2 regions of the Ciceribacter azotifigens genome follow, and region 2 is predicted to be linked to the other one. Evidence: predicted binding sites of a transcription regulator. Region 2 holds the regulator's gene; the other holds the start of a gene.
The links. The regulator LexA, encoded in region 2, represses DNA repair genes until DNA is damaged. The targets are predictions, from matches to a motif close to TGTTCNNNNTGTGTTCNG.

Region 1 (15,340 bases), on a different contig from region 2:
CGACGCAGCAGCAGATTGGCGAATGCAAGCAGCATCTGCTCGTCCTTTTCGAGCCGGCGGTCCCATCGGGCATGCTCATCGAGGGACTTCGTGAGCTCGTGAAGGCCGACACGTGTCAGCGCCGCAGCGATCTCCTCATCGGAGAATGCCGAAGCCGCGGCCGGAAACAGCAGGGCGTCACGTAGCGGTCCTTCGGGCAGATAGTCCAGTTGCGGAACGAAGAGAATTTCCTGTTCCGGAAGGTCTATCGATCCGCTTCCCCACGGCCAGAGTCCGGCGAGAGCATCGAAGAGCAGCTTCCGATTGATGCCCTGGTCGCCGTTGATCATGACCCTTTCGCCAACGTTGATGACGGGATCCGGTTCGCGCAGGCGAAAGGCGTGTTCGCAGCTGTTGCCGTTCGGCTTTGCGCAGATCGTCACGCTCCGGAAAGCAAGCTGTTCCGCTGTGCCGCGCTCCAGCAGGACTTCGCTTCCCTCGGGGCGGAAATCATCCATGTCGACGAGCGCTGCCCTGAAACTCATTACGCGCAGCAGGGTCGCCTTCCAGTCTGCGATGGAGTCGAAATTATTGACGTACCAGCGCAGCGCCGAGTGGACCTGGTTGAAGGCGGCTGCCGACATCATCAATTCACCGAAGCTCATGGTCCCGGCGAAATAGGCCGGAGACGCGATCAAAGTCGGGACAACGAGCGCGAGCCAGCCGAAGCCGGCGGTAACCCAGGTCAGATTGGTGAGCGCCATTGCGAGCTGACGGATCAGCGCTACAACGTCATCGATCTTGGAATGGATACGCTGGCGCTGGTTCTCCTCGCCGCGTGCAAGTGCGATCGCTTCGAGATTCTCGTTCGTGCGCATCAGCGAGAAGCGCAGGTCTGCTTCGCGGGCATACCGTTCGGCATTGATGCGCGTGAGTCGAAAGCCGACGAGATTGCTGGCCAGTGAGGCGATGCTTGCATAGAAGATTGCTCCCCAAACCATATATCCGGGGATTGAGAAGCTCGTATCGCCGACGTGAAAAACGAAGCCGCTCGACAGTTGCCAAAGCACGCCGATGAAGCTGACGAGCAAGATCGTTGCCTGGACGAGGCCGATCGTCAGCGAGGTGGTCATTTCGGAAAGCTTGCGGGCATCTTCATGCAGCCGCTGGTCCGGGTTGACACCAAGGGGGCTTGAAAGCGAAAGCCGATACGCTCGCCGGTCGGTCAGCCATTGGTCGACAATATCGCGCGACAAACCTTCTCGCATGTAGAGCGCCGCCGTCTGATTGAGCCAGGTCTGCACGACGTTGAGCAACAGAAGGAAGCCGGCGATATATGCAAAGTTCTCCAACTGGACGATGAATTCCGGCAGGTCGCGGCGTTCCAGCGAATTGTAGAAAGGCGCATTCCATCGGTTCAGAAGGATCTGGCCGTAGGCCGTGAGGAGAATGATCGTCAGCAAGGCCGCCGAAACGAGAAGGATCCGATTGCGCACCGGCGACTCCCAGAAGGATGCCGCCGCGATCGCAATCTGCCGCTTGAAGCCGATCTCATAGGTCGGCTCGGCGGCTCCGGATCGTCCTTGTGGCTCTGCATTGGTCATGAGTCAGGCTCTTCCGCACACCAGATGGCCGGATGGTACAGGCCAGGCACTTGCCGATCGGTTGATAAGCTGATTGCTGTGGCATGAAAAAGGCGGAAAGGGCAAGCTTCCGGCAGATTGCCCTCATTGAACGCCGAGACAATCCGGCCGGGCAAGCCATCGTGTGCTTGCGTGACACGAGATGCCGCGCTATTCCTGCCTTGCTCTAACGGGGTGCCAAAAGGCTCTTAACGACCTGATGGCTGAGAGGTGAACACCAACCCGCGGAACCTGATCCGGCTCGAACCGGCGGAGGGATTAGACGCGTAACAGACGCCTTTTCCCGGAAAACAACACGAAGGAGGGCGCCTATGCGAACCATGATATCCGTTCTTTCCGGTCGCGCGCATATAGCTGCGGCGGCAATTGTGATGCTGTCGTCCGTTTCCGCCTCGGCAGCCGACAAGACGTTGACGATTTATACCTACGAGAGCTTCATTTCCGAATGGGGCCCGGGCCCGAAGGTCAAGGAAGCTTTCGAGAAAACCTGCGAATGCCGTGTGGATTTTGTCGGCGTGGCGGATGGCGTTGCTCTGTTGACGCGTCTGAAACTGGAAGGCGATACGAGCAAGGCCGACCTCGTTCTCGGGCTCGACACCAATCTCGTCGCGGAGGCGAAACAGACCGGCTTTTTCGACGTGCATGGGATCGACACCTCGGCAGTCAAGGTTCCCGGCGGCTTCACCGACGACACCTTCGTTCCGTATGATTATGGTCATTTCGCAGTCGTTTACGACACACAGACGTTGAAGATGCCTCCGAAGAGCATGAAGGAACTCGTGGAGGGGGATCCTTCCCAGAAGATCGTGATCGAGGACCCCCGAACGTCGACGCCCGGACTTGGTTTATTGCTCTGGGTGAAATCGATCTATGGCGATGAGGCACCGGCCGCCTGGCAGAAGCTGAGAGGGCGCATCCTGACTGTGACGCCGGGCTGGTCGGAAGCCTACGGCCTGTTCACCAAGGGTGAGGTGCCGATGGTGCTCTCCTACACGACGTCGCCCGCTTACCACATGGTCGCCGAGGAAACCGACCGTTACCAGGCCGCGGCCTTCTCCGAAGGCCATTACATCCAGATCGAAGTCGCCGGCCTGCTCAAGAATGCGCCGCAGAAGGACCTTGCGCGCGAGTTTCTCAAGTTCATGCTGAGCCCAGGGTTCCAGGATACCATTCCGACGAACAACTGGATGATGCCTGCCGCACCGACATCGGAGCCGCTGCCGGAGGCATTCGCAAAGCTGGTCAATCCATCCAAGACGTTCCTGATGTCGCCGGAGGAGGTCGCGGCCAACCGGAAGGCGTGGATCGACGAGTGGCTCGCAGCAATGACGCTCAAGTAACGATATGCTGGGAAGACGGCAGCGTTTGACGGGTTTCCTTGGCGGGGCGTTCAGTCTTGCCGCCATCGGAACGTTTGTCGGTGTCGCCGTCCTGGCGCTGCTCGGCTATCGCGGGGGCAGGGGCTTCACAGTTCTTTTCTCCGATCCACTGCTCCTGTCCGTGCTGCGCTTTACCCTGTTGCAGGCGGCACTCTCGACGGCACTCTCGGTTATGCTGGCGATTCCGATTGCAAGAGCGCTCGCTCGCCAGACGCGTTTTCCCGGACGCATGTGGGTAATCCGGCTCATGGCGGTGCCGATGGGGCTTCCTGTTCTGATCGGCGCTCTTGGGCTGATCGGCATCTGGGGGCGGCAGGGACTGCTCAACGATGGGCTGCTGTTCCTTGGCAAGGCGGAGCCGGTCAGCATTTATGGCCTCGGTGGCATCTTGCTCGCGCACGTCTTCTTCAATCTGCCGCTTGCAGCACGGTTGATGCTTGCCGGACTCGAGCGCTTGCCGTCCGAATATTGGTTGATGAGCGCGACGCTTGGCATGAAGCCACGGGCGATCTTCCGCTTCATCGAATGGCCTGCGCTCCGCCCGCTTATCCCCGGCATCGCCGGCCTCGTCTTCATGCTTTGTGCCACCAGCTTCACGCTTGTGCTCATTCTCGGGGGAGGTCCCGCCGCGACGACTCTCGAAGTGGCGATCTACCAAGCCCTTCGGTTCGATTTCGATCCGGAACGGGCGGTCTCGCTTGCCTTCTTGCAGATCGCCGTTACGGCCCTGGTCCTGGTGGCGATGGCACTTTTTCCTGCTCCGCGGGAATATGGGCAGACTCTTGGACGCGCATCACGACGGTTCGACGGCGAGAGCCTCACGGCGCGTCTTTCAGACGGCGCCGCGCTCGTCGTCGTCGTGTTGTTTCTCGCTCTTCCGCTCGGTTCAGTCGCGGTTTCGGGGCTAAGGGCCGATCTATTCAAGCTTTTGACCGAGGCGGCATTCTTGCGGGCTGCAGCGACAAGCCTGGCAATCGCACTCGGCTCGGCGTTATCGGCACTCTTGCTTGCGCTGGCGACAATCCACGCGCAAACGGTGATCAGTCTTTTGCAGCGTCCTTCGCTGGCCATGAGAGGCATCTCGATATTGCTGTCGGGCGTGTCGTCTCTCGTATTGTTGGTCCCGACGATCGTGCTCGCCACGGGCTGGTTCATGGCTTTGAGATCGACGGGGGATATCGCCAGTTTTGCACCGGTGGTCGTCGTCGGGATCAACGCGTTGATGTCCCTGCCTTTCGTCATGCGGGTCGTGGCGCCCGCACTGGAAATCCATCGCGCCGCAACAGGACGCCTGGTTCTGAGCCTGGGTATCCATGGATTTTCCAAGCTGCGACTAATCGACTGGCCGCTTCTCAAGAAGCCGTTGCTGACAGCCCTTTCCTTCGCCATGGCGCTCTCACTCGGTGATCTGGGGGCGGTGGCCCTTTTCGGTTCGGAGAAAATCACGACATTGCCGTGGTTGATTTACAGTCGTATGGGGCACTACCGCACCAACGACGCCGACGGACTCGCCCTGATTCTCGGTATGATCTGCTTGCTTCTAACCCTCGCCGGAACCACCGGCGTCCAGCCGCGGAAGGACGAGGCCGAGAATGCCGAACGAATCTGATGCCGTTGTCCTCGACAATGTCCAACTCCGGCTCGGAGCGCAGGAGTTTTCGTTCGACTGCAGAATTCCCAAGGGAGCGATTACTGCCGTTGCCGGACCCTCCGGTTCGGGAAAGTCGACCTTGCTTAACCTAATCGCCGGGTTCGAGACACCGACGCGCGGTCGACTGTTGATCGAAGGAGAGGATATGCGTGGCCTCCTGCCGTCTGATCGGCCGGTTTCGCTCGTCTTTCAGGACAACAATCTTTTCGCTCACCTTGATCTGTTCACGAACGTCGGGCTCGGAATCAACCCGGCTCTCCATCTCGGAGCGAGGGAACGGGAGATGGTATCGACGGCATTGAAGCGCGTTGGTCTCGAGGGTTTCGAGCGCCGTCGCCCTTCGACACTTTCAGGGGGCGAGCGTCAGCGTGCCGCTTTTGCAAGAGCGCTCGTGCGGCGCAAACCGGTGCTGCTTCTAGACGAGCCCTTCGCGGCCCTGGATCCGGGATTGCGATCGGCGATGGCGGATCTTCTTGAAGATCTGCATCGCGAAACGCGCAACACGGTGGTGATTATCACCCACGATGCGGACGAGGTGGCGCGCCTTGCGGAGCACGTGCTCTTCGTCGACCGGGGACGAATTTCCTTCGCCGGTCCGGTCAACGTGTTTCTCGAGCGCCGCGATATCGAAGCCGTCAGAGCGTTTCTCGGTGGGTGAGGCTGAGTGTTGCATCTGGGTTCCGTCGCCATAATTTGGACGTGTCCCAGTGGCATTCGCAGCTCGGATGATGCATTTTCCGCGTACATGCCTCGGTATCGTCTTACCGGAGAAGGCTCCTTTTCCTATATGCTGGTTGTGGTTGCCGGTTGAATGATGTTGTTTCGGGCATATCGAAGACACGAAGAACACGCAGCTGGTGATGACAGTGGAGGGCGGCAGTCATTGATGCCGGCCGCTCGTATTGAAGGAAGGTAGCCCGGGCAGAATGCCAGCTCCGACGGACAGACACATGTGGGCGCTTGGTCCCTTTGCGAGTACGCGGGGAGTGCGGGGGGCATTGAATCTGCTCGCAGCAGTTTCGTTGACTGCATTGCTGTCATCGTGCCAGTCGCTGTTCGAACAGGCTTATGTCGCGGATGTCTCCCCTTCGAACACCCCACAGATCGTTGAAGAGGTTCAAAAGGGTGATCCGCGGGCCCAAATGGGCGCGCGCGAACATCCACGGATCGTCGCAAGCTATGGCGGCGAGTATCACGACGAGAAGACGGAGAAACTGGTCGCGCGTATTGCGGGCGCGCTGACTGCTGTTTCGGAGAACCCGAACCAGTCCTACCGGATCACGATCCTCAACTCGCCGGCAATCAACGCCTTTGCACTGCCCGGTGGATATCTTTACGTGACGCGTGGCCTGCTTGCGCTTGCGAACGACGCATCGGAGGTCGCAGCCGTTCTCTCGCACGAGATGGCACATGTCACCGCCAATCACGGGATCGAGCGCCAGCGCCGTGAAGAGGCGGAGGTCATCGCCAGCCGCGTGGTAGCGGAGGTTCTTTCGAGTGACCTTGCCGGGAAGCAGGCCTTGGCGCGCGGAAAGCTCCGCCTAGCGGCGTTTTCGCGCCAGCAGGAGTTGCAGGCGGATGTCATCGGCGTGCGAACATTGGGCGAGGCCGGGTATGATCCCTATGCTGCCGCGCGTTTCCTCGATTCGATGGCGGCCTACAGTCACTTCACCTCGGTCGACCCCTATTCGGACCAGAGCCTCGACTTTTTGTCGAGCCACCCAAATGCCCCGCAGCGCGTGGAGTTGGCCCGCCGTCATGCGCGCGCCTTCGGGCCCGAGGGAACACACGGCGAGACGGGGCGTGACTATTACCTACAGGGAATCGACGGCCTGCTCTATGGCGACAGCCCGCAGGAGGGCTATGTCCGCGGGCAGACGTTCCTGCACGCAGGGCTCGGCATCCGCTTCGACGTTCCGGATGGCTTTCAGATCGACAACAAGGTCGAAGCGGTATTGGCAACAGGCCCGGGCGACGTCGCAATCCGCTTCGACGGGATCGCCGACAGCGATCACCGCAGCCTTTCCAACTACATTTCGAGCGGGTGGGTCACAGGACTTCTTCCCGAGACAATTCAGGCGATTACCGTAAATGGCATCGAAGCGGCTACTGCCAGGGCCTCCGCAGAACGGTGGGATTTCGACGTCACTGTCATCCGGATCGGTCCGCAGATCTTTCGCTTTCTGACCGCGGTGCCGAAAGGCAGCCCGAACCTGGAGCCGACGGCGAACAAACTACGGTCGAGCTTCCGTCGGATTACCCGACAGGAGGCCGCGTCGCTGAAGCCGCTGCGTGTTCGGGTCATTACTGTTGGCCAAGGCGATACGATCGGCTCACTTGCGGCGCGAATGATGGGTACAGAACGGAAGCTCGAATTGTTCAAGTTGATCAACGCACTCAATACGGGGGCGACGCTCGCGCCCGGAAGCCGGGTTAAGATCATCTCGGAGTGACGTGCGGCCGAGCCGCGACTTGTCATGTGGCAAGTTCGCGAAGCTCGCCGGTGGTGGGGCCACAACTGCTCAGGGCCGTCTTCAGCTTTTCCATTGCGCGAGTTTCGATCTGGCGCACCCTTTCCTTGGAAATGCCGAGTTCGACGCCGAGCTCTTCGAGCGTTGCACCATCTTCAGAGAGGCGGCGTGCCCGAATGATCCGGGTTTCACGATCGTTCAGTCGCTCCATGGCGCATTTGAGCCATTTCGACCAGCGTTCGCCGTCGATCTTGCCGCGCGCTTGCTCGTCGGGCGGGAGTTCCTCGCTCTCCAGCATTTCGAGCTGTTCGATGCCCTGTCCATTCTTGCCCATGATAGGCGTCTGCAGGGAGGCGTCGTTCCCGGCCAGACGGGCGTCCATCGACTGGACATCAGCCACGCTGACGCCAAGCGTGGCGGCGATCTGCTGATGAATGGCTTGATCGGTCAGGTGGCTGTCAGTCTGGGCCAGCTTCGCACGAAGCCTGCGGAGATTGAAGAACAGCGCTTTCTGGGATGAACTCGTTCCGCCTCTGACAATCGACCAGTTGCGGAGAATGTAGTCTTGCATCGAGGCGCGGATCCACCATCCCGCATAGGTGGAGAAGCGGACCTCCCGCGCCGGATCAAACCGTGCGGCTGCTTCGAGGAGGCCTATATAGCCTTCCTGGATCAAATCATTAAGCGGAAGGCCGAAGCCGCGGAATTTCGTCGCCATGGCAATGACCAGGCGCATATGCGCATAGGCGATTCGATTACGTGCATCCCGGTCCTGGCCATTTTTCCATCTTTTGGCGAGATCAATCTCCTCCTCGCGTTCCAGATAGGGCTGAGCCATAGCAAAACGGATAATGTGTCTGTCAACGGACATGGCGTTCATTTGCGTCTCCAAAACTGGATGGCCATGCGGGGCACGAGCACTGACGGCCTTTGATGAACGGGTAAGCAGAGCCCGGGTTCCATGGGTCGAGAAAACTTTCTCGACCTCAATCCGAGGAGAATCAGTTGAAGCGGAGCATCACGTGCCCATTTTACGGGTTCGTCACCGTATCGGTGCATCCCGTTGAGCAAAAATCGCTCTTCTCACGCACTTGTGAAAGTAGGCGAAGAGCGGGGCCCTCAGTGTGCTCGTCGTGAGCGAAAATTCGGCCAGATGTTGTGTGGAAGAGCAAGGCGTGGCATCGGCAGCCCGTTCGAACCGGGCTTGAAGACGATGCCGTAGCGTGAAAACGCGATGGCGATCAACAGCGAGAACCAGGCGCCGAACGCCAATCCAGCGGTTACATCGCTCGGATAGTGAGCTCCTACCATGACTCGCGTCATTCCGAGCCAGACGGCGAGCATGGCAAGAACGGCACGGTAGCGTGGAAGGAGCAGCGCGAGAGCCATGAATAGCGCGCCGATGGTGGTTGCGTGACCCGACGGGAAGCTCTCGAAGCGGGCACTTCCGGCAAAGGGGGAAAAGCCGAATACACCCCACTCTTCAAACTGGATCGGCCGGGCGCGGCCGATCGCGCGCTTGATCAGATTCGCCGAGAGGCCGGAAAGGGCGACGGTTGCGAAGACATAAAGGGCAATCTGGCTTGTATAGAGCGCCTGAAAACGCCCTCTGGCGTTTCCGATTCTGCTGGCTGCCATGAACGTCGCGAAGAAGATGAAGGCGGACCCGAAAAGTATCCACCCGGATTTGCCGATGTCGGTGACGGCGCGACTGGCCGAACGTACCGCGCTCGGTACGTTTCCGGCCGTCGCCGCCGCGGGCATATCGAAGACTAGAAACGCAAGCACGACGAGGTTGGCACTGACGAATAGAAAAATCTGCCAGTAGGACGAAGAAGCAGGAAGCGTATTCCTTTCCCGGCGGGCTTTCAGCCAAACCGCGATTGCGCCTGCGTTTCTCTTCTCAACGGTTCTAACCTGGCGGCTCTTTGCCACACTCCGTCCTCGAGCCTTATGGCCTCTTGCACTGCCGGGTTGCGTACTAGCGCCCGGTAAAGTCTACCATGCGACCAGAAGGCCCGCACAACTTGCCGCGCGGGCCCGGTTGTTAGGTTCTTACGCGGAAAGCGTCTTGAACTCGGCGAGAATGGTGTCGCCCATCTCCGAGGTCCCGACCTGCCGGCAACCTTCTGCCATGATGTCGCCTGTCCGGATGCCTTTTTCAAGGACATTCGCGATCGCTCTTTCAAGGGTGTCGGCTTCCTTGATCATGTTGAACGAGTAGCGAAGGCACATCGCGAACGACGCGATCATCGCGATCGGGTTTGCAACACCCTTTCCGGCGATGTCGGGCGCGGAGCCGTGAACCGGCTCGTAAAGGGCCTTGCGCTTGCCGGTTTTCGCATCAGGGGCACCGAGCGATGCCGAGGGTAGCATGCCGAGGGAACCGGTCAGCATGGCCGCGACATCGGAGAGCATGTCACCGAAGAGGTTATCCGTGACAATGACGTCGAACTGCTTCGGGTTGCGCACCAGCTGCATGCCGCCGGCGTCGGCCAGCATATGCTCGAGCTTGACGTCCGGGTACTTCGCCTTGTGAACTTCGGTAACGACCTGATTCCAGAGCACGCCCGACTTCATGACGTTCCGCTTTTCCATCGAGCAGACGGCATTCTTGCGGGTGCGGGCAAGCTCGAAAGCGACGGATGCAATACGCTCGATCTCGTAGGTGTCGTAAACCTGTGTGTCGATTGCGCGTTTCTGACCGTTGCCGAGGTCGGTGATCGTCTTCGGTTCGCCGAAATATACGCCGCCTGTGAGCTCGCGCACGATCAGGATATCGAGTCCTTCGACCAGTTCAGGCTTCAGCGACGACGCCGAGGCGAGTGCCGGATAGCAGATCGCCGGACGAAGATTGGCGAAGAGTTCCAGATCCTTGCGAAGGCGAAGAAGGCCGGCTTCCGGGCGGACGTCGTAGGGAACGGCGTCCCACTTCGGGCCGCCGACGGCGCCGAAGAGTACGGCGTCTGCAGACATGGCCTTGGTCATGTCACCTTCGGAGATCGCAACGCCGTGTGCGTCGTAGGCGCATCCGCCGACAAGTCCCTCGTCGGTCTCGAACCCGGCCTTCATCTCACTGTTCATGTAGGCGATGATCTTGCGGACCTCGGCCATGGCCTCGGGGCCGATGCCGTCACCAGGGAGAAGGAAAAGCTTGCGCACTGTCATGGGAAACCCCTGCTTCAAATAAGTTGCGGCGTTTTATCGACAGCAGACCGCCATTTCAAGCGCGGCAAGACCACAAGTGGTACGCCTTGGACCAAAAGCGATGAAGGCGACCGTAAGGCCGCCTTCATCGAAATTCTTGAGAGAGCTTATGCCCAGGGATGAGCAACAGCGTTTGTCTTTTCGAAATTCGCTATGCTCACCGCCTTCTCGAGAGTCAGGCCGATGTCATCGAGCCCATTCAGCAGGCAATGACGCTTGAAGGGATCAATGTCGAACTTGATCGTTCCGCCGTCGGGGCCGGTGATTTCCTGGGCTTCCAGGTCAACGGTCAGAACGGCGTTGGAACCGCGGCCGGCATCGTCCATCAGCTTCTCAAGGTTTTCGGGGCTGACGACGATCGGCAGGATGCCGTTCTTGAAGCAGTTGTTGTAGAAGATGTCGGCGAACGACGTAGAGATTACGCAGCGTATGCCGAAATCGAGCAGGGCCCAGGGCGCGTGCTCGCGAGATGAACCGCAGCCGAAGTTGTCTCCGGCGACCAGGATCTGCGCGTTGCGATAGGCGGGCTTGTTGAGGACGAAGTCCGCGTTCTCGGAGCCGTCTTCTTTGTAACGGGCTTCCGCGAAAAGTCCTTTGCCGAGACCAGTGCGCTTGATTGTCTTCAGATAATCCTTCGGGATGATCATGTCGGTGTCGATATTGACGACCGGAAGCGGTGCGGCGACGCCGGTGAGCTTAACGAACTTTTCCATCATTCCTGCCTGTGATCTTCAACGTTCCTGCGGGTTTCCTGCCAATAGAGGAAAACCGAGAGAAATTGAAGGAGAATCTCACGTCTATAGCCTACGCCGTCATCATCGCTGATGATTGCGTCTGGCCGAGACGGTATATACGGGTCAGCGGATCAGAGATCGATGATGGTGCCGCGTCCGTCATTCCACACATGCATCTCGCGGCTTTTGGCCTTGGCGTGGAGGGGGGCCGGTTTCGCTCGCATCGAAAGCACGCGCACGGCGAGAGAAACGGTCAGGATCGCCCCGGCGACGAGCGTAAGGGAAATCGTGAAGACGGCAGCAGCCGCGAAGACGCAAATACCGGCGAGAGCGAGGCCAATGGTGCGAAGGTTTTGCATGGTCGAAGTCCTTTCTCGAGTAAGGTGGTCCTTTCATCCCCGAATTGCAAGGTTTCCTGACGTTCGATCGTCTTGCATGCTCCGACAAAGCTTGGCACAAGTGCGTCCATGAGCTTTTCATCCTCTGCCAGTCTTTCGGTCCGGTTGCGCCGTTCCGTTTTGAGCGTTCCTGCCGTCAATCCGCGAGCAATCGCCAAGGTTCCGGATCTCGATTGCGACGTCGTGATCTTCGACCTCGAAGACTCGGTCGCTCCGGAGAGGAAAGGGGAAGCGCGAGAGAATCTCCGGCGCTTCTTTGTCGAGATGTCGACTTTGCACGACAAGGAATGCGTCATCCGGATCAACGGTCACGATACCGGATTCGCCGAGGACGATATGGCGACGGTCCTCGCTTGCCGTCCCGACGCCGTGTTGCTGCCGAAGGTTGACGGCCCACAGGACGTGGAACGGGTAGCCGATCTATTGGCCGAGGCCGACGCGCCGGAGGGCTTGCGCATATGGGCCATGATGGAAACGCCTCTCGGTGTACTCAATGCAGCCGCGATTGCGCGAATGGGCCGAACCGAAGGGGCGCGGCTTGACTGTCTGGTGGTCGGCCTCAACGATCTGCGCAAGGCGACGGGTGTGCCGGCTGGGTCCGGTCGGGCTTTTCTTGTGCCTTGGCTGATGCAGGTGGTTCTGGCGGCGCGGGCCTTCGGACTGGACGTAATCGACAGCGTCAGCAATGATTTCAGCGATATTGCCGCGTTCGAAGCCGAGTGCCGGCAGGGGCGTTCCATGGGTTTCGACGGAAAAATGTTGATCCACCCCGCACAGATTGGTCCGGCGAACCGGCATTTCGGTCCGAGTGCGGAAGAGATTGCGGAGGCGCAGGCAATTGCCGAGGTTTTCGCCACTCCGGCGGCGGCCGAACTCAACGTCGTCAACAGCAACGGCCGGATGATCGAACGGCTGCATCTCGATCAGGCCGAGCGGCTGTTGGCCAAGGCAAGGATTATCCAGGACAGGAAAGGCAATTCGGCATGAAACTTTATCGATTCCTCACGGGACCGGATGACGCATCGTTTTGCCACCGGGTGACCGATGCATTGAACAAGGGCTGGGAGCTGCATGGTGCACCGAGCCTCTCTTTCAATACCGCTACGAACCAGATGTACTGCGGACAGGCGGTGGTGAAGACGGTGCATGGCAAGGATTACGATCCGAGCATGAAGCTCGGCGAGCAATAAAGAAAAGGCCCCGCGATCGGGGCCTTTTCTTTGAAGACTGGACTTTCGTCAGCCGTTGGCGGCAGCGTCTTCGGCGCTTTCCTCGATGCGGGCCATGTCGTCGTCACTCAGGCCGAAGTGATGTCCGATCTCGTGGATCAACACATGGGTGATGATGTCGCCCAAGGTTTCGTCGTTTTCCGCCCAATAGTCGAGAATCGGACGGCGGTAGAGCATGATGCGGTTCGGCATCTCGCCGGTTTCCATGGTGAAACGCTCGGAAATGCCGCGGCCTTCGAAGAGGCCGAGCAGATCGAAAGGAGTTTCGAGCGCCATATCCTCGAAGACTTCGTCGGTCGGAAAGTCGGCGATCTCGATAATCAGGTTGTCGGTGAGTGCACGGAATTCTTCCGGCAGATGGCTATAGGCTTCGATCGCCAGTGATTCAAACGTGCTGATCGTCGGTGCGTGGCGTTCACGCCAATCTTCGGTCTGATCCATCCGGGCCATCGGAACTCCTTGTCTGCCCAGTCATATAGGACCTTTGCCGGCACTTTTCGAGGGAAAATCCGGACAAGGAATAAATTCTTATGAAATGCGGTTGACTCTTTACTGAAGCTCTGGAATCCATAGAAACATATAGAGAACAAAACGGAGTTGGACGTCATGGCTGGGAAGGCTGTGGCGCGGGAGACGCTCTTTGCCCTGCGTCAGACCATCGCTCACATCGAGGGACGAACTGTAGTCGATCCGGATGCCGCGCGCAGGGAAACAGAGACGCCCGGACTTGCAGTGCGAACCTCCGGGAGAGGTGGCATGAAGATATTGCCGTTCGGTCTTCAGGCAATGGATGAACCCATGGAAGGCGGACTTCCCCTTGATGCCGTGACCGAAATTCGCAGCGATCGGCTGGGAAATGCCGGAGCGGCAAGCGGTTTCATGCTGGCGCTTTCCGCTCGTCTTCTGGTGCATTCCTCTTCCGGCGCAGGGCCGGCCCGCATTCTCTGGATTGGTGATGAGACCGTGGCCAGGGAGGTGGGGCTGCCCCATGCTGCCGGTCTTCAGGATTACGGACTTGATCCGCGGCATCTCCTGTATGCCAGACCAAGGCGGATCGAAGATGGGCTCTGGCTTGCGGAGGCAGGTCTTGCAAGTGGCGTCTTCTGTGCCGTCATTTTGGAAGTTTGCGGCAATCCTCGTCGTTTCGGCCTGACGGAAAGCCGCCGCCTCAGTCTCAAGGCGCGTTCCACTGGCCGGCCCTTGCTGTTGTTACGGCAGGGAGGGGAAGAAGAGGCCGGCAGTGCCGTCTTTCGCGTTCGCATCCGCCCGTCATCGGCGCAATCCCGTCGTCTTACCGATGGTTCCGTACTCGGCGGCAGCATAGCCAACCCCGTTTTCCAGGTCACTTTGGAAAAGAGCCGGCTTCCGGCACCTGTCGATATCCATCTGGAGTGGAACCCCTATGACTGTCTGTTTTCCCTCACCACCCTCCTCCCTGTTTCAGCAGGCAACAAACAGACGAATTCTGGCGCTGTTCTTTCCCCATCTGCCGACGGACAGAATCGCACGTCGCTACTGGGGAGGGGCGTGGCGTTCGACAGGGCGTCCTGATCATCCACCTCTCGTTTGCACAGGGCGGATGAAAAATGCCATGCGACTGACGGCTGTCGACGAGATTGGCGCCGCCATCGGGCTGAAACCCGGTCAGGGTCTGGCGGAAGCGCGGGCGATTTGTCCTGCTCTTGATGCCGTTATCGCAGATGAGGCCGCTGAGCGCCGATTTCTGGAAGGAATTGCCGACTGGTGTGATCGCTATACGCCGCTGGTCGCCATCGAGGGCGGGGACGGCCTTTTTCTCGACATTACCGGCTGTTCCCATCTCTTGGGCGGCGAAGAATTGTTGCTTGGAGATATTCTAAAGCGCCTGTTCGAGATGGGGCTTGATGCTCGCGGAGCGATTTCCTCCACGCCCGGGTTGTCCTGGGCAATGGCGCGCTTTGGCGGCAATGGCACTGTCGCCGAAGGGCACGCCAAATCTGTCCCGGCCTCCTTTCCGGTGGCCGCATGCCGGTTGCCGGAGGAGACGGTACTGGCGCTTCGAAAGACGGGGCTCAAGCGGGTCGGGGATCTGCTTGCGGCTCCACGGGCACCGCTTGCTCGCCGGTTCGGTCCCTTGCCATTGCTGCGGCTTGACCAGATGCTCGGCCGGGAGGATGAGCCGATCTCGCCGCGCCGTCCAGTTGCGGATCTCTCCGTCGAGCGGCGTCTTGCCGAGCCCCTTCAGTGTGAGGAAGCCATCCTTCAACTCGTCCAACGGATGGCTGTAACGCTGAAATCGGAACTCGAGGCACGTTGTCAGGGTGGTCGCCGCTTCGAATTGCTTCTTTTCAGGGTCGATGGAAGGGTCTTCCGAATTGGTGTGGGCAGTTCCGTCCCTCTGCGCGATCCGACAGGCATTTCCTGCCTCTTTTCCGAGCGCCTTGTCGCCCTGCATGACGATCTGGATGCAGGTTATGGTTTCGAGATCCTGCGGCTCAATGTGCTGCAGGCAGAGACGCTCCACCGCTTGCAGTCGGATTTTGTCGGTAGTGCTCCAGTCGAAACCGCATTGGCAACTTTTGTCGATCAGGCGGTCGCCCGTTTTGGTCCGAATTGTCTCGTGTGGCCTGTCTTGCAGGAAAGCCATGTGCCGGAACGAGCATCGCTTCT
Region 2 (15,340 bases):
CGAGCTCGCAGTCGACCGTCACGTAGAAGTGCGGGATCGTCTGCTTGGATTCGACGAGACGCTTGGCGATCGTCTTGCGCATGCCGTCATGCGGCACGAGCTCGTAGGAACCCGGTTCGAAGAGCTTGAGCACGGCATCGTCCGACGGTGCCTTCGCAAGCGCCGGAGCAGGTGCGGCCTGCGCGGCAGCTGCGGGCGCCGGTTTGGCGACCCCACCGGCAACCGCCTTTTCGATGTCGCTCTTCACGACACGGCCATGCGGGCCGGTGCCGGAAACGGCCGAAAGGTCGATGCCCGCTTCCTTGGCGAGACGACGGGCAAGCGGCGAGGAGAAGACGCGGTCGCCGGTTGCTGTGACGGGAGCCGGCGTCGAGGCTGCCGGCGCCTTGTCGGTAACCGGAACGGCCGCCGGCGTCGCTGCCGGAGCAGCCTCGGCCTTCGGCGCAGGTGCCGCGGCAGCAACGCCTGCTGCAGCCGCGCTCACATCTTCGCCTTCGCCGGCCAGGATCGCGATCAGCGCGTTCACCTTGACGCCCTCGGTGCCGGCCGGGACGACGATCTTCGCCACGGTCCCTTCATCGACGGCTTCGACTTCCATCGTCGCCTTGTCGGTCTCGATCTCGGCGATCACGTCACCGGACTTGACCTTGTCGCCTTCCTTGACCAGCCATTTGGAAAGATTGCCCTCTTCCATCGTCGGGGAAAGGGCCGGCATGGTGATATTGATCGGCATTTCCAAGCCCTCCCGTTACTTGTAGCAGACGGTCTTGACCGCCTGGACGACCTCGCCGACGTTCGGAAGCGCGAGCTTCTCGAGGTTGGCGGCGTAGGGCATCGGCACGTCCTTGCCGGCGATGGTCAGGATCGGCGCGTCGAGATAGTCGAAGGCCTGCTGCATGACGCGCGTCGCGATCTCGGTGCCGACGGAGGACTGCGGATAGCCTTCCTCGACGGTGACCAGACGACCGGTCTTCTTCACCGACTCGACGACAGTCGGAATGTCCATCGGCCGGATGGTGCGCAGGTCGATGAGCTCGACGTCGATGCCTTCCTTCGCCAGATCCTCGGCGGCCTTGACCGCATAGGTCATGCCGATGCCGAAGGAGACGATGGTCGCATCCTTGCCGGTCTTGTGGACGCGCGCCTTGCCGATCGGCAGGACGAAATCATCGAGCTTCGGCACCTCGAACGAGTGGCCGTAGAGGATTTCGTTCTCAAGGAAGATCACCGGGTTCGGGTCGCGGATCGCGGCCTTGAGGAGGCCCTTCGCGTCGGCCGCCGAATAGGGCTGGATGACCTTGAGACCGGGGATGTGGCTGTACCAGGCGGCATAGTCCTGGCTGTGCTGGGCGGCGACGCGGGCGGCAGCGCCGTTCGGGCCGCGGAAGACGATCGGCGCACCCATCTGGCCGCCGGACATATAGAGCGTCTTGGCAGCCGAGTTGATGATCTGGTCGATCGCCTGCATGGCGAAGTTGAAGGTCATGAACTCGACGATCGGCCGCAGGCCCGCCATGGCGGCACCGACGCCGACGCCGGCAAAGCCGTGCTCGGTGATCGGCGTATCGACGACACGCTTCGGCCCGAATTCCTGCAACAGGCCTTGCGTGATCTTGTAGGCGCCCTGGTATTCGGCAACTTCTTCACCCATGACGAAGACGTCCGGATTGAGGCGCATTTCCTCGGCCATGGCCTCGCGCAACGCCTCACGCACGGTCATCGTGACCATTTCGGTGCCGGCTGGAATATCCGGATCGGCGGCGATGACGGGCTGTGCCGGAACGGGTGCAGACGCGGAACCGGTTTCGGTCGGCTTTTCAGCCTGCTCGACCTGCGGCGCGGCCGCTTGAGGTGCGGCCTCGGCCTTCGGAGCGGCGGCGAGATCGGCAGCGCTCTCGCCTTCCTGCAGGAGGATGGCGATCGGCGTGTTGACCTTGACGTTCTCGGTGCCGGCGGCGATCAGCAGCTTGCCGATCACGCCTTCGTCGACCGCTTCCACTTCCATCGTCGCCTTGTCGGTCTCGATTTCGGCGATCACGTCACCGGAGGTGACCTTGTCGCCCTCCTTCTTGAGCCATTTGGAAAGCGTGCCCTCTTCCATCGTCGGAGACAGGGCGGGCATGAGGATATTGACTGACATGGGCTAACCCTCCCCACTCACAACAGGATATCGGTGTAGAGCTCGGATACGTCCGGCTCCGGATCGGACTGGGCGAAATCGGCGCTGTCTGCGACGATGTCGCGGACGTCCTTGTCGATCGCCTTCAGCTCCTCCTCGCTCGCCCAACCCTTTTCCATGAGCCGGTTCTTCACCTGCTCGATCGGGTCGTGTTCGGAACGCATCTTCTGCACCTCGTCCTTCGAGCGGTACTTCGCCGGGTCGGACATGGAGTGACCGCGATAGCGGTAGGTCAGCATTTCAAGGATGACCGGCCCCTTGCCGGAGCGGGTATAAGCCGCAGCCTGCTCGGCCGCCGCCTTGACGGCACGGACATCCATGCCGTCGACCTGGATACCGGGGATACCGAAGGAGACGCCGCGCTGGGAGAAATCGGTCTGCGCGGAAGCGCGCGAAACCGCAGTGCCCATGGCGTAACGGTTGTTCTCGATCACATAGATCACCGGCAGCTTCCAGAGCTGCGCCATATTGAAGCTTTCGTAGACCTGGCCCTGGTTGGCAGCGCCGTCACCGAAATAGGCGACCGAGATATTGCCGTTCTCGCGGTACCTGTTGGCAAAGGCGAGACCGGTGCCGAGCGACACCTGCGCGCCGACGATGCCGTGACCGCCGTAGAAGTTCTTCTCCTTGGAGAACATGTGCATCGAGCCGCCCTTGCCCTTGGACAGCCCGCCGCGACGGCCGGTGAGTTCGGCCATGACGCCGCGTGCGCTCATGCCGCAAGCCAGCATGTGGCCATGGTCACGATAGCCTGTGATGACCTGGTCGCCATCCTTCAGCGCCATCTGGACGCCGACGACGACGGCCTCCTGGCCGATATAGAGGTGACAGAAGCCGCCGATGAAGCCCATGCCGTAGAGCTGGCCGGCCTTTTCCTCGAAGCGGCGGATGAGGAGCATTTCGCGGTAGGCGTCGAGCTCGCTCTGGCGGTCGAATTCCGCAACCAGCCCCTGAGTCAATTCTTTCTTTGCGGCAGACTTGGTCGTCGGCTTGCGACCGCTCGCAGTCGCAGGTTTTCGCGGCGCCATTCGTCCCTCCCTAGGTTTTGTCAAATTTAGATCGGCGCGAAGGATAGGCAAGAAAACGGGCGGCCGCAATGCCATAAATGCATAGCTCGCATTCACGATATGATATTGAATTATAATTACTATTGGCGATTAACCGAATTTCGGTTAATTCATTTGGTTGTTGAAAATCACAATTTCGTCGGGGCGCGACACGTTGAGCTGGTAGCGCGCCTTCTCATCGATCATGTCGCGCTCGAGCGAGCCGTCACTCAGGAATTCAACCTGCCGCTCCAGCGACTTGCGACGCGACACGAGCTCGGCCAGCTCGGCGCCGCGCTTAAATCTCAGCTTCTCGAATTCCTGCGCAGCGATCAGGCCGCGATCACCATGGATCGAATGATAACCGAAGTAGGAGAGGAATGCGACGGTCACGAGCGGAAGGACAAAACGTCCGAGTTTCCGGTTCTTGTGCTGCCTGGTCCACATCGAGCGACGCCCTGATACGCAAAACGATCTTGGATCAAACTAGCCGCGATTGCTTAATCGATCGTTGACCATAGCGGCTACGCGGAAAAAAGTTGGCCCGCGCCCCTTCCGGGACGCGGGCCGATCAGCGTCAGAAGGCTGGAACGTCAGCCGCGCAGGATCGACGAGCCGGCGTAACGGGCCTGCGGGCCCAGCATTTCCTCGATGCGGATCAGCTGGTTGTACTTGGCGAGCCGGTCGGAGCGAGCTAGCGAGCCGGTCTTGATCTGTCCGCAGTTGGTGGCAACCGCGAGGTCGGCGATCGTCGAGTCCTCGGTTTCGCCCGAACGGTGCGACATGACGGCCGTATAGCGGGCCTTGTGCGCAGTCTCGACAGCGTCGAGGGTCTCCGAGAGCGAGCCGATCTGGTTCACCTTCACGAGGATCGAGTTCGCGACGCCCATCCGGATGCCGTCGCGCAGACGCGAGGAATTGGTGACGAAGAGATCGTCGCCGACGAGCTGGCACTTCGAGCCGATCTTGTCGGTCAGAACCTTCCAGCCGTCCCAGTCGTCCTCGGCCATGCCGTCCTCGATCGAGATGATCGGGTATTTCGCGGCCAGCTCGGCGAGATATTCCGCCATGGCTTCCGGCTCAAGCGTGCGGCCCTCGCCTTCGAGCACATACTTGCCGTCCTTGAAGAACTCGGTCGAGGCGCAGTCGAGCGCCAGGTACATGTCCTCGCCGGGGCGGTAGCCTGCCTTCTCGATCGACTTCACGATGAAGTCGAGGGCGGCCGGTGCGCTTTCGAGACCCGGCGCGAAGCCGCCCTCGTCGCCGACGTTGGTGTTGTGCCCCTGGGCGGCCAGTTCCTTCTTGAGCGTATGGAAGACTTCCGAACCCATGCGCACGGCGTCGCGCATCGTTTCGGCGCCGACCGGCATGATCATGAATTCCTGGAAGTCGATCGGGTTGTCGGCATGGGCGCCGCCGTTGATGATGTTCATCATCGGGACCGGCAGTACATGGGCGTTCAGACCGCCGACATAGCGATAGAGCGGCAGGCCGGAAGCCTCGGCGGCGGCCTTGGCGACGGCGAGCGAGACGCCGAGGATGGCGTTTGCGCCGAGGCGCGACTTGTTCGGCGTGCCGTCGAGCTCGATCATCACCTTGTCGATCTGGATCTGGTTTTCCGCGTCCAGTCCGCCGACCGCGTCAAAGATCTCGGTGTTGACGGCCTCGACGGCGCGCTCGACGCCCTTGCCGAGGTAGCGGCTGCCGCCATCACGCAGTTCGACTGCCTCATGTGCGCCGGTCGAGGCGCCCGACGGAACGGCCGCGCGGCCCATGCTGCCGTCTTCGAGATAGACGTCGACCTCGACGGTCGGATTGCCGCGGCTGTCCAAAATTTCGCGGCCGATGATGTCGGTGATTGCAGTCATGAGCGCCTCCCTGGTACTGGGTGGGATTGAGGATGGCGCCTGTCTTAATCGAAGACGGGAAAAATACAATGCACGCAGTGTGACAGACGCCGAAAGGTGAAGATGAACGCAAAATGCCGGCCCATCGGGCCGGCGTTTCCAAAAGAAAAGGCCGTAATCGATACGGATCGCCTCAAGCGCCCTTGGCGACGGCGTCGAAGGCGAGCAGCTTTTCGAGAAGCCGCGGCATGTCTTTCAGCGGCACCATGTTCGGGCCGTCGGACGGGGCATTGTCCGGATCCTCATGGGTCTCGATGAAGAGACCGGCAACGCCGACGGCAACCGCGGCGCGCGCCAGCGTCTCCACGAATTCCCGCTGCCCGCCGGTCGAGCCGCCCTGCCCGCCGGGCTGCTGCACCGAGTGGGTGGCGTCGAACACCACGGGAGCGCCCATCGCCGCCATGATCGGCAGCGACCGGAAATCCGAGACCAGGGTGTTGTATCCGAAGGAAGCGCCACGCTCACACAGGAGCACGTTCGGATTGCCGCTTTCGGTGATCTTGGCGAGCACGTTCTTCATGTCCCAGGGGGCGAGGAACTGGCCCTTCTTGACGTTGATGACCCGACCGGTCTTGGCGGCAGCGACCAGAAGGTCGGTCTGGCGGCAAAGGAAGGCCGGGATCTGCAGCACGTCGACAACGGGGGCGACGGTCGCGCACTGCTCCTCGGTGTGGATGTCTGTCAGCACCGGAAAGCCGAATTCCTTCTTCAGATCGGCGAAGACTTCCATCGCCTTGTCGAGGCCGATGCCGCGCTTGCCGGAGAGCGACGTGCGGTTGGCCTTGTCGAAGGACGACTTGTAGACGAGCCCGATGCCGAGCTTGTCGCAGATTTCCTTTGTCGCGCCGGCCATCATGAAGGCGTGATCGCGGCTTTCCATCTGGCAGGGGCCGGCAATCAGCGAGAAGCGCCTGGAGTTGGAAAAGACGACCTTGGTGGCGCCTTCGCCGACGACGACTTCGGAATTGGTCGAAGTGCTCATTATTCCTCCTGGAAAACGAAATGCGCGCCCTGTCCCGCGTCACGCGGTACGATCAGGCGGCCATCTTTGCGTGCATGGCGAACGCCATTAGCAGCCAGCAAGCGTTCTGTCACGCCGAGATCCCCGGTCCGGAAGACGATCGCCGCACCGGCGAGGCCGCGTCCGGCATTTCGGGCGTCGAGCCCGAAATAGCCAGCAAGGCCGGCGGGCGTCAGCACCTCGATCTTCGCGTTCGCCGAAGGGACGACGATGCCGAAGGAATGCGCCTCGATCTCGCGCTGATGGAAGACGGTCTCCAGCATCTCCTGGAAGTCGGAGGGGTTTTCTTCGGTGAGCACAACGGCGGATATGCCCGTCACGCCGTTCTCGTGGCGTTCGAGCGCGGCACGATCCGCCGGCAGCGGATTGGCCCGCTCGCAGGAAAAGAGGAGAAAATCGGGCGCACGCAGGTCGGCGGCGAATGCAAGCCTGAACGAGGCTGTCGCCTCGGTGCCGTCCGGCAATCTGAGCGGCCGCGAGAAATGGAGGATTTCACCAGCCGACAGACCGTGCTCGAAATAGACCTCGTGGTCCGCCGTCGCACTTGTCGCGGCAACCGCTATTCCCGAAAGACCCTCGCCGTCCGGCGCGCGGAAACGGAAGGCGCGGTCGCGGGCGACGAAGACATTGCCTTTGCGCGCGGCTTCCTCGCAGGTTTCACGGCTCGCCACCGCAAGCGGCTCGAGGTAGGTCTTGTCGGCGAAGAAGACGCAGGCGTTCTCGGTGCCGAAGGGATGCAGCGCATCGGCGGCAACTGTGAAACCCAGCGCTCCGAGCCGCTCGCGTGCGGGCTTCAGCCCGTGCACCGGCAGAACGATGTGATCGACGCCGCGCGGCGTCTCCTTGGCAGTGGACATCCCGCACCCTCCTTGTCGACCGCGTCTGGTTTGCGCGATTTGCGGGCGCTTTGCAAGGCGGCTGCGGCCCCATCCCGTCGCTGTCCGCCGGACGCGAATGCACGCGAAATTCCCCCGAACGGCCAATTGCTTACCAATATTTAAGCACTTGCGGAACACATATGGAACAGATAGTGTATGTTCTGGATTTGTTTCACACGACGGGGCTCTGGACCATGCTGACGCGCAAGCAACAGGAACTGCTTCTCTTCATTCACGAGCGGATGAAGGAATCGGGCGTGCCGCCGTCTTTCGACGAGATGAAGGACGCGCTCGACCTCGCCTCGAAATCCGGTATCCACCGCCTCATCACGGCGCTCGAGGAGCGTGGCTTCATCCGCCGGCTGCCGAACCGGGCGCGAGCCCTGGAGGTCATCAAGCTGCCGGAGGCCTATTCCTCCAGCCTGCAGCCGCGGCGGGGTTTCTCGCCGAGCGTCATCGAGGGAAGCCTCGGCAAGGGACAGGCGGCGCCGGCCGCCAAACCGTCCACAGAGGAGCGATCGAATTCCGTTGCGGTTCCTGTCATGGGCCGCATCGCGGCCGGGGTACCGATCTCGGCGATCCAGCACAACACTCATGAAATCACGATCCCGGCCGAGATGCTCGGATCGGGCGAACACTATGCGCTCGAGGTCAAGGGTGATTCGATGATCGAGGCCGGTATTCTCGACGGCGATACGGTCATCATCCGCAATGCCAGCAACGCGACGCCCGGCGACATCGTGGTGGCACTCGTGGACGACGAGGAGGCAACGCTGAAACGCTTCCGCCGCCGGGGCGATTCGATCGCGCTCGAGGCTGCGAACCCGGCTTATGAGACGCGCATCTTCGGCCCTGATCGTGTGAAGATCCAGGGCAAGCTGGTCGGACTTATCCGCCGCTATCACTGACCTGTTCCGCGGGGGCGAACTCCGCGGGCTCTCGGTCGGCGAAGCTGTCGGTCCGCCAGTCGTAAAGGCGATGCCGCTGCCAGGGCCTGTCGAGGGTGGTGAATGCGGTCCGCCGGCGAATGTCCCGATCCTCATGATTTCCGAGATAGAATTCGGTCGCGCCCGTGCGCCGCAGCATTTCCGCATCGATCATCTTCGCTCCGGAGCGGCAGATGCCGAAAGGTGAACGGCGCGGCGTAATCACGAGATCGGCGACATCGCAGGCGACGCCGAGAAGTGCCGGGTCCTCGACGGTGGCGATCCGCCACCCGTCCGGCAGCCGGGCGATGCACCAGACTTTGCCCGTACAGAGAAATCGGCCGGGGGCCGCTGCGCCGAACTGCCGGCGCATCGTGTCGCGGACAGTCCTTATCTGCTCGGCCGACAGCCGGTCCGTTTCGTCCGCCCGGGTGCCGGCGACGGCGTCGTCCTCGCTGCGGAGCGGTCCGAGATGATCGGGGCGCGCAAGCGCGTGCTGCCATTGTGAGAAGAGGAAGTCCGACGGTTTGCTGCGGTTCGTCGCGATCGTCCTGCCGTCGGCGCCGGGCAGACCCGCCAGGCGTCCGTCCTCCGAGACGATGAGGTTGGCCGTCTCTTCCGGTGGCAGGAGGACCGCAAGGCCGATCGCGGCCGCAAGAACTGCCGCGCCGATCCAGCGCAGCTGCGTGTGCAGCAGAGTGAGCAACAGCAGTCCCGCGCTCGCCAGCGGCAGGAACCATGCCCCGAACCGGCCGAACGACGTCCCCTCGCTCCAGCTCGCCACCGTGGTTGCGATCACGATGACAATCTCGAGTCCCTCGCCCGCAAGAATGAGGAACGGAGCGTCGAGGCCGAATGGCATGAGCAGCATTGCCGCCAGCGCCGCCGGCATCACCACGACCGAAATGATCGGCATCGCCGCGAGGTTCGCGACGAGGCCGTAAGGTGCCATTCTATGGAAATGGGCGACCGCGAAGATTGCCGTCGCCAGTCCCCCGATCAGCGAGGTCACGAACGTGCCGGCGGCGAAGTTCCACAGGAACGAAAGGGCCTTGCGGCCCGGAAAGTCCGGCGCGTAGCGCGACGACCGCCCTGCACTCCGCCGCCAACCGTCGTAGCCGGCAATCAGCCCGGCGGTCGCAGCAAACGACATCTGAAAACTCGCGCCGAGCACCTGCGACGGGGAGATCGCAAGAATGACGATCGCCGCCAGTGCGAGGTTGCGCAGGCTGATCGCCGGACGGTCGAACAGGACGGCGACCAGCATGATCGCCGTCATCAGGAAGGCGCGGACGGCGGAGACCTGATAGCCGGAAATCATCAGGTAAAGGAAGGCAGCGACGAGTGCGGCAGCGGCAGCGATCTTCTTTACCGGCCGAGACTGGGCGATCGCCGGCGAGAGGCTAAGCAGCTTGCGAAGGCCGACAAAGAAAATGCCAGCGGCGAGCGCCATGTTGAGGCCGGAGATCGCGGTGATGTGCGCCAGCCCCGAAAGCCGCAGCGCCTCCGTCGTCGCCTCCGACATCGATCGCCGGTCGCCGGTGACGATGGAGGCGGCAAAACCGCCGGCATCGCCCGGAACCGTTCTCCTGATTCGCTGCGTGATGCCGTCACGGACAACAAGGAGCGTCTGTTCGGCGGCCTCCCACCATGCGCCGGTTCCGCTCTCCGGGAGGCTGTCAATGCGCACCGGAGCCGCGAGAAAGTAGCCGACGGCGCCGATCCCGCCGAAGTAGCCGGGGAACGAAAAGTCGTCGAGACCCGGCAAGGCCGGCCCGGAAGGAGGCGAGAGCCGTGCTTTCCCACGCAGCACCTCGCCGAGTGCGAAAGGCTCGTGTCGGGCGCGGGTCGTGAGCACGACCTCTTCCGGTGCGCGTCTGATCTGCGGTTCTGCCGTCGCCTCTACGCGGACGAGATAGCGCCACTCGCCGGCCGCCCCCGCTTCCCGCCGGAGCACCCTTCCCGTCACCTGCGTCGTGACGGGCGTGTCGAGAATGACCGTCTGCATTCTGCGAGTCTCAAATTCGGCGAGCAGCATCCCGGCGGCACAGAGCGCCAGCGCCGACCACGTCCGATACGCCACGGGTCTGCCGAAGCGCGAGAGCACCGCGAAGAGGGCGGAGACCAACAACAGGAGCGCCGGCGCTGAGATCGGCAGGGTCTGCGGCAGGGCAAACCAGATAGCGGCTCCTGCACCCAGCGCGACGGGCACGAAAAGGAAGACATGCCCGAACGCCGCCTCGCGGCCAATCGCCGCGTCTGCCGACCGCGCTACCATCGCGGTCAAACGGGAAACGCGCGAAACAAGGCTTTCCCGGCCCGTCGCCTCGCGGACGACGAGTGCTCCAGCCGGACGCGGCTCCGCGATAGCCATCGCGTCAAAGGGGATGGCAACGGCGAATGCCGGCCCTTCCCCTACCCCGGTCCTGGCGCGGTCTTCCGCGATCTCTCCCAAGACGACCCCAGCCCCGATCGGAGGACCGGACGCCGGCGCTACGGCATCCGCCTCACCGGCAGACTGTAGCAATCAGTGCGCGCGGAAGGAAGCCTGAAACACCTCATGATAGCGCCGAGATAAGCATCGGAAATAACGATATGTTGCTGGCATTTCGCGTCGCACAATTTGCCCTTTGGCTAGCTTGGCATTAACGTCGGGATCATATAGCTAACTCGGGACGCTCAACCTGCGACGCCTTCTTGAAGGCGCCGGACCGCCAATTTCGGAGGATTAGCATGACGGAAAAAAGCGCAGCACTGGCACTTGGCGACAAGAAGGTCGACCTTCCGGTGAAGGAAGGAACCATCGGGCCAAATGTCATCGACATCGGGGCCCTCTACAAGCATACCGGCTCCTTCACCTACGATCCGGGCTTCACCTCGACTGCGTCCTGCGAATCCAAGATCACCTATATCGATGGCGACGAGGGCGTATTGCTGCACCGCGGCTATCCGATCGAGCAACTCGCCGAGAAGGGCGACTTCCTGGAAGTCTGCTACCTGCTTCTCTACGGCGACCTGCCGACCGCCGCACAGAAGAAAGACTTCGACTACCGCGTCACGCACCACACCATGGTGCATGAACAGATGAGCAAGTTCTTCTCCGGCTATCGCCGCGACGCCCACCCGATGGCCGTCATGGTCGGCACTGTCGGCGCGCTGTCGGCCTTCTACCACGACTCGACGGACATCACCGATCCGCACCAGCGCATGGTCGCTTCGCTGCGCATGATCGCCAAGATGCCGACGATCGCCGCCATGGCCTACAAATACCATGTCGGGCAGCCCTTCGTTTACCCGAAGAACAATCTCGACTACGCAGCGAACTTCCTGCACATGTGCTTTGCCGTTCCTTGCGACGAGTACAAGGTCGACCCGGTGCTTGCCCGCGCCATGGACCGCATCTTCATCCTGCATGCCGATCACGAGCAGAACGCCTCGACGTCGACCGTTCGCCTCGCCGGCTCGTCGGGCGCCAACCCGTTCGCCTGCATCGCAGCCGGCATCGCCTGCCTCTGGGGTCCGGCCCACGGCGGCGCCAACGAAGCGGCGCTCAACATGCTGCAGGAAATCGGCTCTGTTGACCGCATTCCGGAATTCATCGCCCGCGCCAAGGACAAGAACGATCCGTTCCGTCTGATGGGCTTCGGTCATCGCGTCTACAAGAACTACGACCCGCGCGCGAAGATCATGCAGAAGACCATGTACGAGGTCCTCGAAGCGACCGGTCATGCCGACGATCCGCTGATGAAGGTGGCGCTCGAACTCGAGAAGATCGCCCTCAACGATCCCTACTTCATCGAGAAGAAGCTCTATCCGAACGTGGACTTCTACTCCGGCATCACGCTGCGTGCGCTCGGCTTCCCCACCACGATGTTCACCGTTCTCTTCGCGCTCGCCCGCACCGTCGGCTGGATCGCCCAGTGGAACGAGATGATCGAGGATCCGCAGCAGCGCATCGGCCGTCCGCGCCAGCTCTACACCGGCGCGCCGAAGCGCGACTACGTGCCCGTATCGCAACGCTGACAGCGCTCGCGCGGCAGAAAATCAGGGCTCGGCAGATGATGATCTGCCGGGCCTTTTCTCGTCACGTCGTCCGGCCGTCGTCGATACGGGTCCTCGCCTCCCGGCGGCGCAACAGCCATTTGTCGATTTCGCTGACCACGAGAACCGATGCGGCGGCGAGCAGCAGCAACAGCCACTGCTCCAGCGAAATCGGCGCGATTTGCAGGAGATCGTTCACCCCCGGCAGGTACATCGCGCCGATGTGCAGGGCCTGGGAGCCCAGGACTCCGAGCAGCAGGAACGGGTTCGAGACGTGCGACTGCTGGAAGACCGAGCGGCGCTCCGAGCGGCTGTTGATGCACTGGAAGTTTTCGAAGAGCACGAAAAGCAGCAGCAGCAGGTTGCTGGCGGCGAATTGCGACAGACCGGATGTCGTCGCCCAATAGAAGAAGGCAAAGCCGCCTCCGCCCATGGCCAGGGTGGCGAGGGCAATGCGCCGTAGCATCAGCCGGTCGAAGATCGGCTCCCCGGGACGGCGCACCGGCGAGCGCAATTCGTCGCCTTCCGCAGGTTCGGTCACGAGCGCCACGTCCTGCACGCCGTTGGTGACGAGATTGAGCCAGAGCAGTTGCACGGCCGTCATCGGCATCGGTGCGCCGAGCACCATCGCAAGCAGGAAGAGCAGGACCTCGGCGGCACCCGTCGAGATCTGCATGAAGATCACCTTGCGGATGTTGTTGTAGGCGACACGTCCCTCCCGTATCCCGGCGACGATCGAGGCAAAATTGTCGTCGGTCAGGATGATGTCGGCGCTCTCCTTCGCGACCTCGGTTCCGCCGTGACCCATTGCCACTCCTACGTGAGCGTGCCTGAGCGCCGGCGCATCGTTGACGCCATCGCCGGTCACGGCGACATAGTGGCCGTTGCGGGCGAGCGACCGGATGATCGCGAGCTTCTGGTCCGGCTTCACGCGCGCGAAGACGCGTCCGTGCCGAGTGATTTCGTCGAGCGCGTCCCCGCCGGCGGCGACGGCATCGGCGATCTGGTCGCCAGTCACCACGTCCGCCTCGTCAAACCGCATTCCTGCCTTGCGGGCGATCACGCTCGCCGTGGTCGGATCGTCGCCGGTCACGACGGCAACCCCGATGCCGGCCTGCCGGCAGGCGTCGAGCGCGGCCGGCACTTCCGGGCGGATCGGATCCTGCATCCCGACGAGGCCGAGAAAATTGAGATCGATCAGCAGATGTCCGCCGTAGTCGCCGTCTTCGGAACCGCCGATCTCGCCAGAGGCGAAGGCAAGTACCCTCAGGCCTTCACGCGCCATCTCCTCGATCTGGCCGCGCACGTGGGCGCGATCGATCGGAACGGCCCCCTCGGCCGTCTCCATCGTCTTGCACATCGAGAGCAACAGTTCCGGCGCGCCTTTGACGAAGGCGTGCATGCGGTCCTCGACCTGGTGGAAGGAGGCGGCGTATTTCTGCTCAGGCTCGTAAGGAATGCGCCGTTCGAGCGGAAATCTCTCGAGAAGGCTCGAACGGCTGATACCGGCCTTATGGGCTGCCGCCAGCAATGCCACGTCCACCGTATCGCCGACGGGGCGCCAGCTCTCGGCATCATCGACACTGATCTCTCCCTCGTTCGGCAAGCTCCCGACGCCGAGGAGCCGCCGCACCGCGGCACTCGGCCCATCCTTGCGGCCGTCATGGCTCTTGATGCCTCCCGACAGTGGATGCGGTCCGGCCTCCAGCATCCAGTGGCTGTCATCAGGCAGTCGAATGTCCGTCACCGTCAGCTCATTCAGGGTGAGCGTGCCGGTCTTGTCGGTCGCGATCATCGTGCACGAGCCGAGCGACTCCACCGCCGGAAGATTTCGGACGATGACATTGACACGAGCCATACGCCGCATGCCGATCGCGAGCGCGACCGATATGGCGATCGGCAGGGCCTCGGGGATGGCACTGACGGCGAGGCCGATCGACATGGTGAAGAGATCGCCGACCCGCATGGCGCGCCACCAGCCGACCGCGAAAAGGAAGAGGATTGCGACGCCGACGGCGACGGCAATACGGCGCGTAAATTCCTCCATGCGGATCATCAGTGGCGGCTTGGCCGTCGCGCGCTCGTGGATAGCGTCCGCGATCCTGCCGAGTTCGGTCCTGTTGCCCGTCGCCGTGGCCACGCCTTCGCCCCGACCGCGGGTGACGATCGTGCCGGCGAAGACGTGGTCACCCGCGGACTTGTAGATGGGACGCGATTCTCCGGTGTGGGTGGCCTCGTCGCATTGCAGATGCTCGGATGCGTCGAGCAGGATGTCGGCGGGAACACGCTGCCCGGATTCGAGCAATACGCGATCACCCGGCACCAGTCCGGTCGCGTCGATCACTTGGCGTGTACCGTCGCGGACGACCGTCGCTTGCGGCTCCTCCAGCGCACGCAGCGCGTTCGCCGATTGTCCGGCCGAGTACTCCTGCACTGCCCCGATGATGCCATTGATCACCAGCACGGCCGCGATGAACAGCGCGTCGGTGATCTCGCTGACGAAGGCGGAAACCACCGCGGCCGCCATCAGGATGTAAATCAACGGACTGAGGAACTGCATGAGCAGCACCTTGACGAAGGACGGCGGCTTGCCGATCGGCAGGACATTGGCGCCATGGACCTCAAGCGCTGCCGCAACTTCCTGGGAGGTCAGTCCTTCTCGACGGACGTTCGTCGGTATCTCTGCCTGGGCTGTCACTTAGAGCTTCCTCGTTCGACCGATCCGCGTCTGCACACCACTATAGGGAGAGCGGCGAGCGGCGAACATTGATATTTGTCATACGCAAATATCCGCGCGCAGCGATGTCGCGCGAAGACCCGCGACATAGCCCCCGCGCCGCGCGCCTCAGATTCGCGAGATCACGCCTTCATTTCCTTGCGGGTTTGATTTATGGAACGTCATCTGCTTCGCCGACTGGCGAGCAACAGAAATGAGGTTTGCGTCCCGATGCTCGTCGTCATGCGAAAGGCCGCCCACACTTGGGTGGCAAAATTCCTTCTTCTCATTCTTGCCGTCTCCTTCGGCATCTGGGGCGCGTCACGATCCTTGACGAGCGGTGTTTCCGAAACGGTCGTGGCCGTCGGCGACCAGAGCGTTTCGGTCAATGAATTCCGCCTTGCCTACCAGCGACAGCTCGCCGATCTCGGCCGCCGCTTCGGCACGCAGATTACCTCCGAACAGGCACGTGCGCTCGGCATCGAGAACCAGGTCTTCGCCCAGCTCGCCGCCGGCGCCGCACTCGACCAGCTTTCGGAGGAGATGAATCTCGGGCTCTCCGAAGACCGTCTCGCCAAACTGATCGCCGACGACCCGGCCTTCCATACCCCGTCGGGCCAGTTCGA

Region 1: ACM6UT_RS22300 (ImuA family protein) is a predicted target of LexA. The motif match lies at 13,263-13,280, and genes of this name have one in related genera.

Annotation. Positions count from the first base shown of each region.
Region 1 is NZ_JBLQTA010000026.1:5,241-20,580, forward strand. It holds gene ACM6UT_RS22235 (ABC transporter ATP-binding protein/permease) at 1-1,583, opposite strand, end outside; TPP riboswitch at 1,783-1,897, shown strand; gene thiB (thiamine ABC transporter substrate binding subunit) at 1,994-2,962, shown strand; gene thiP (thiamine/thiamine pyrophosphate ABC transporter permease ThiP) at 2,967-4,610, shown strand; gene ACM6UT_RS22250 (thiamine ABC transporter ATP-binding protein) at 4,594-5,310, shown strand; gene ACM6UT_RS22255 (M48 family metalloprotease) at 5,603-7,105, shown strand; gene ACM6UT_RS22260 (RNA polymerase factor sigma-32) at 7,128-8,003, opposite strand; gene ACM6UT_RS22265 (phosphatase PAP2 family protein) at 8,243-8,761, opposite strand; gene leuB (3-isopropylmalate dehydrogenase) at 9,179-10,291, opposite strand; gene leuD (3-isopropylmalate dehydratase small subunit) at 10,438-11,043, opposite strand; gene ACM6UT_RS22280 (hypothetical protein) at 11,196-11,423, opposite strand; gene ACM6UT_RS22285 (HpcH/HpaI aldolase/citrate lyase family protein) at 11,532-12,449, shown strand; gene ACM6UT_RS22290 (DUF1737 domain-containing protein) at 12,446-12,652, shown strand; gene ACM6UT_RS22295 (metallopeptidase family protein) at 12,701-13,141, opposite strand; gene ACM6UT_RS22300 (ImuA family protein) at 13,298-14,242, shown strand; gene ACM6UT_RS22305 (Y-family DNA polymerase) at 14,193-15,340, shown strand, end outside.
Region 2 is NZ_JBLQTA010000008.1:112,769-128,108, forward strand. It holds gene ACM6UT_RS13410 (pyruvate dehydrogenase complex dihydrolipoamide acetyltransferase) at 1-733, opposite strand, end outside; gene ACM6UT_RS13415 (pyruvate dehydrogenase complex E1 component subunit beta) at 749-2,140, opposite strand; gene pdhA (pyruvate dehydrogenase (acetyl-transferring) E1 component subunit alpha) at 2,158-3,207, opposite strand; gene ACM6UT_RS13425 (FtsB family cell division protein) at 3,352-3,672, opposite strand; gene eno (phosphopyruvate hydratase) at 3,819-5,093, opposite strand; gene kdsA (3-deoxy-8-phosphooctulonate synthase) at 5,266-6,114, opposite strand; gene ACM6UT_RS13440 (VOC family protein) at 6,114-7,010, opposite strand; gene lexA (transcriptional repressor LexA) at 7,226-7,939, shown strand; gene ACM6UT_RS13450 (ComEC/Rec2 family competence protein) at 7,920-10,412, opposite strand; gene gltA (citrate synthase) at 10,691-11,980, shown strand; gene ACM6UT_RS13460 (cation-translocating P-type ATPase) at 12,042-14,696, opposite strand; gene ACM6UT_RS13465 (peptidylprolyl isomerase) at 14,946-15,340, shown strand, end outside.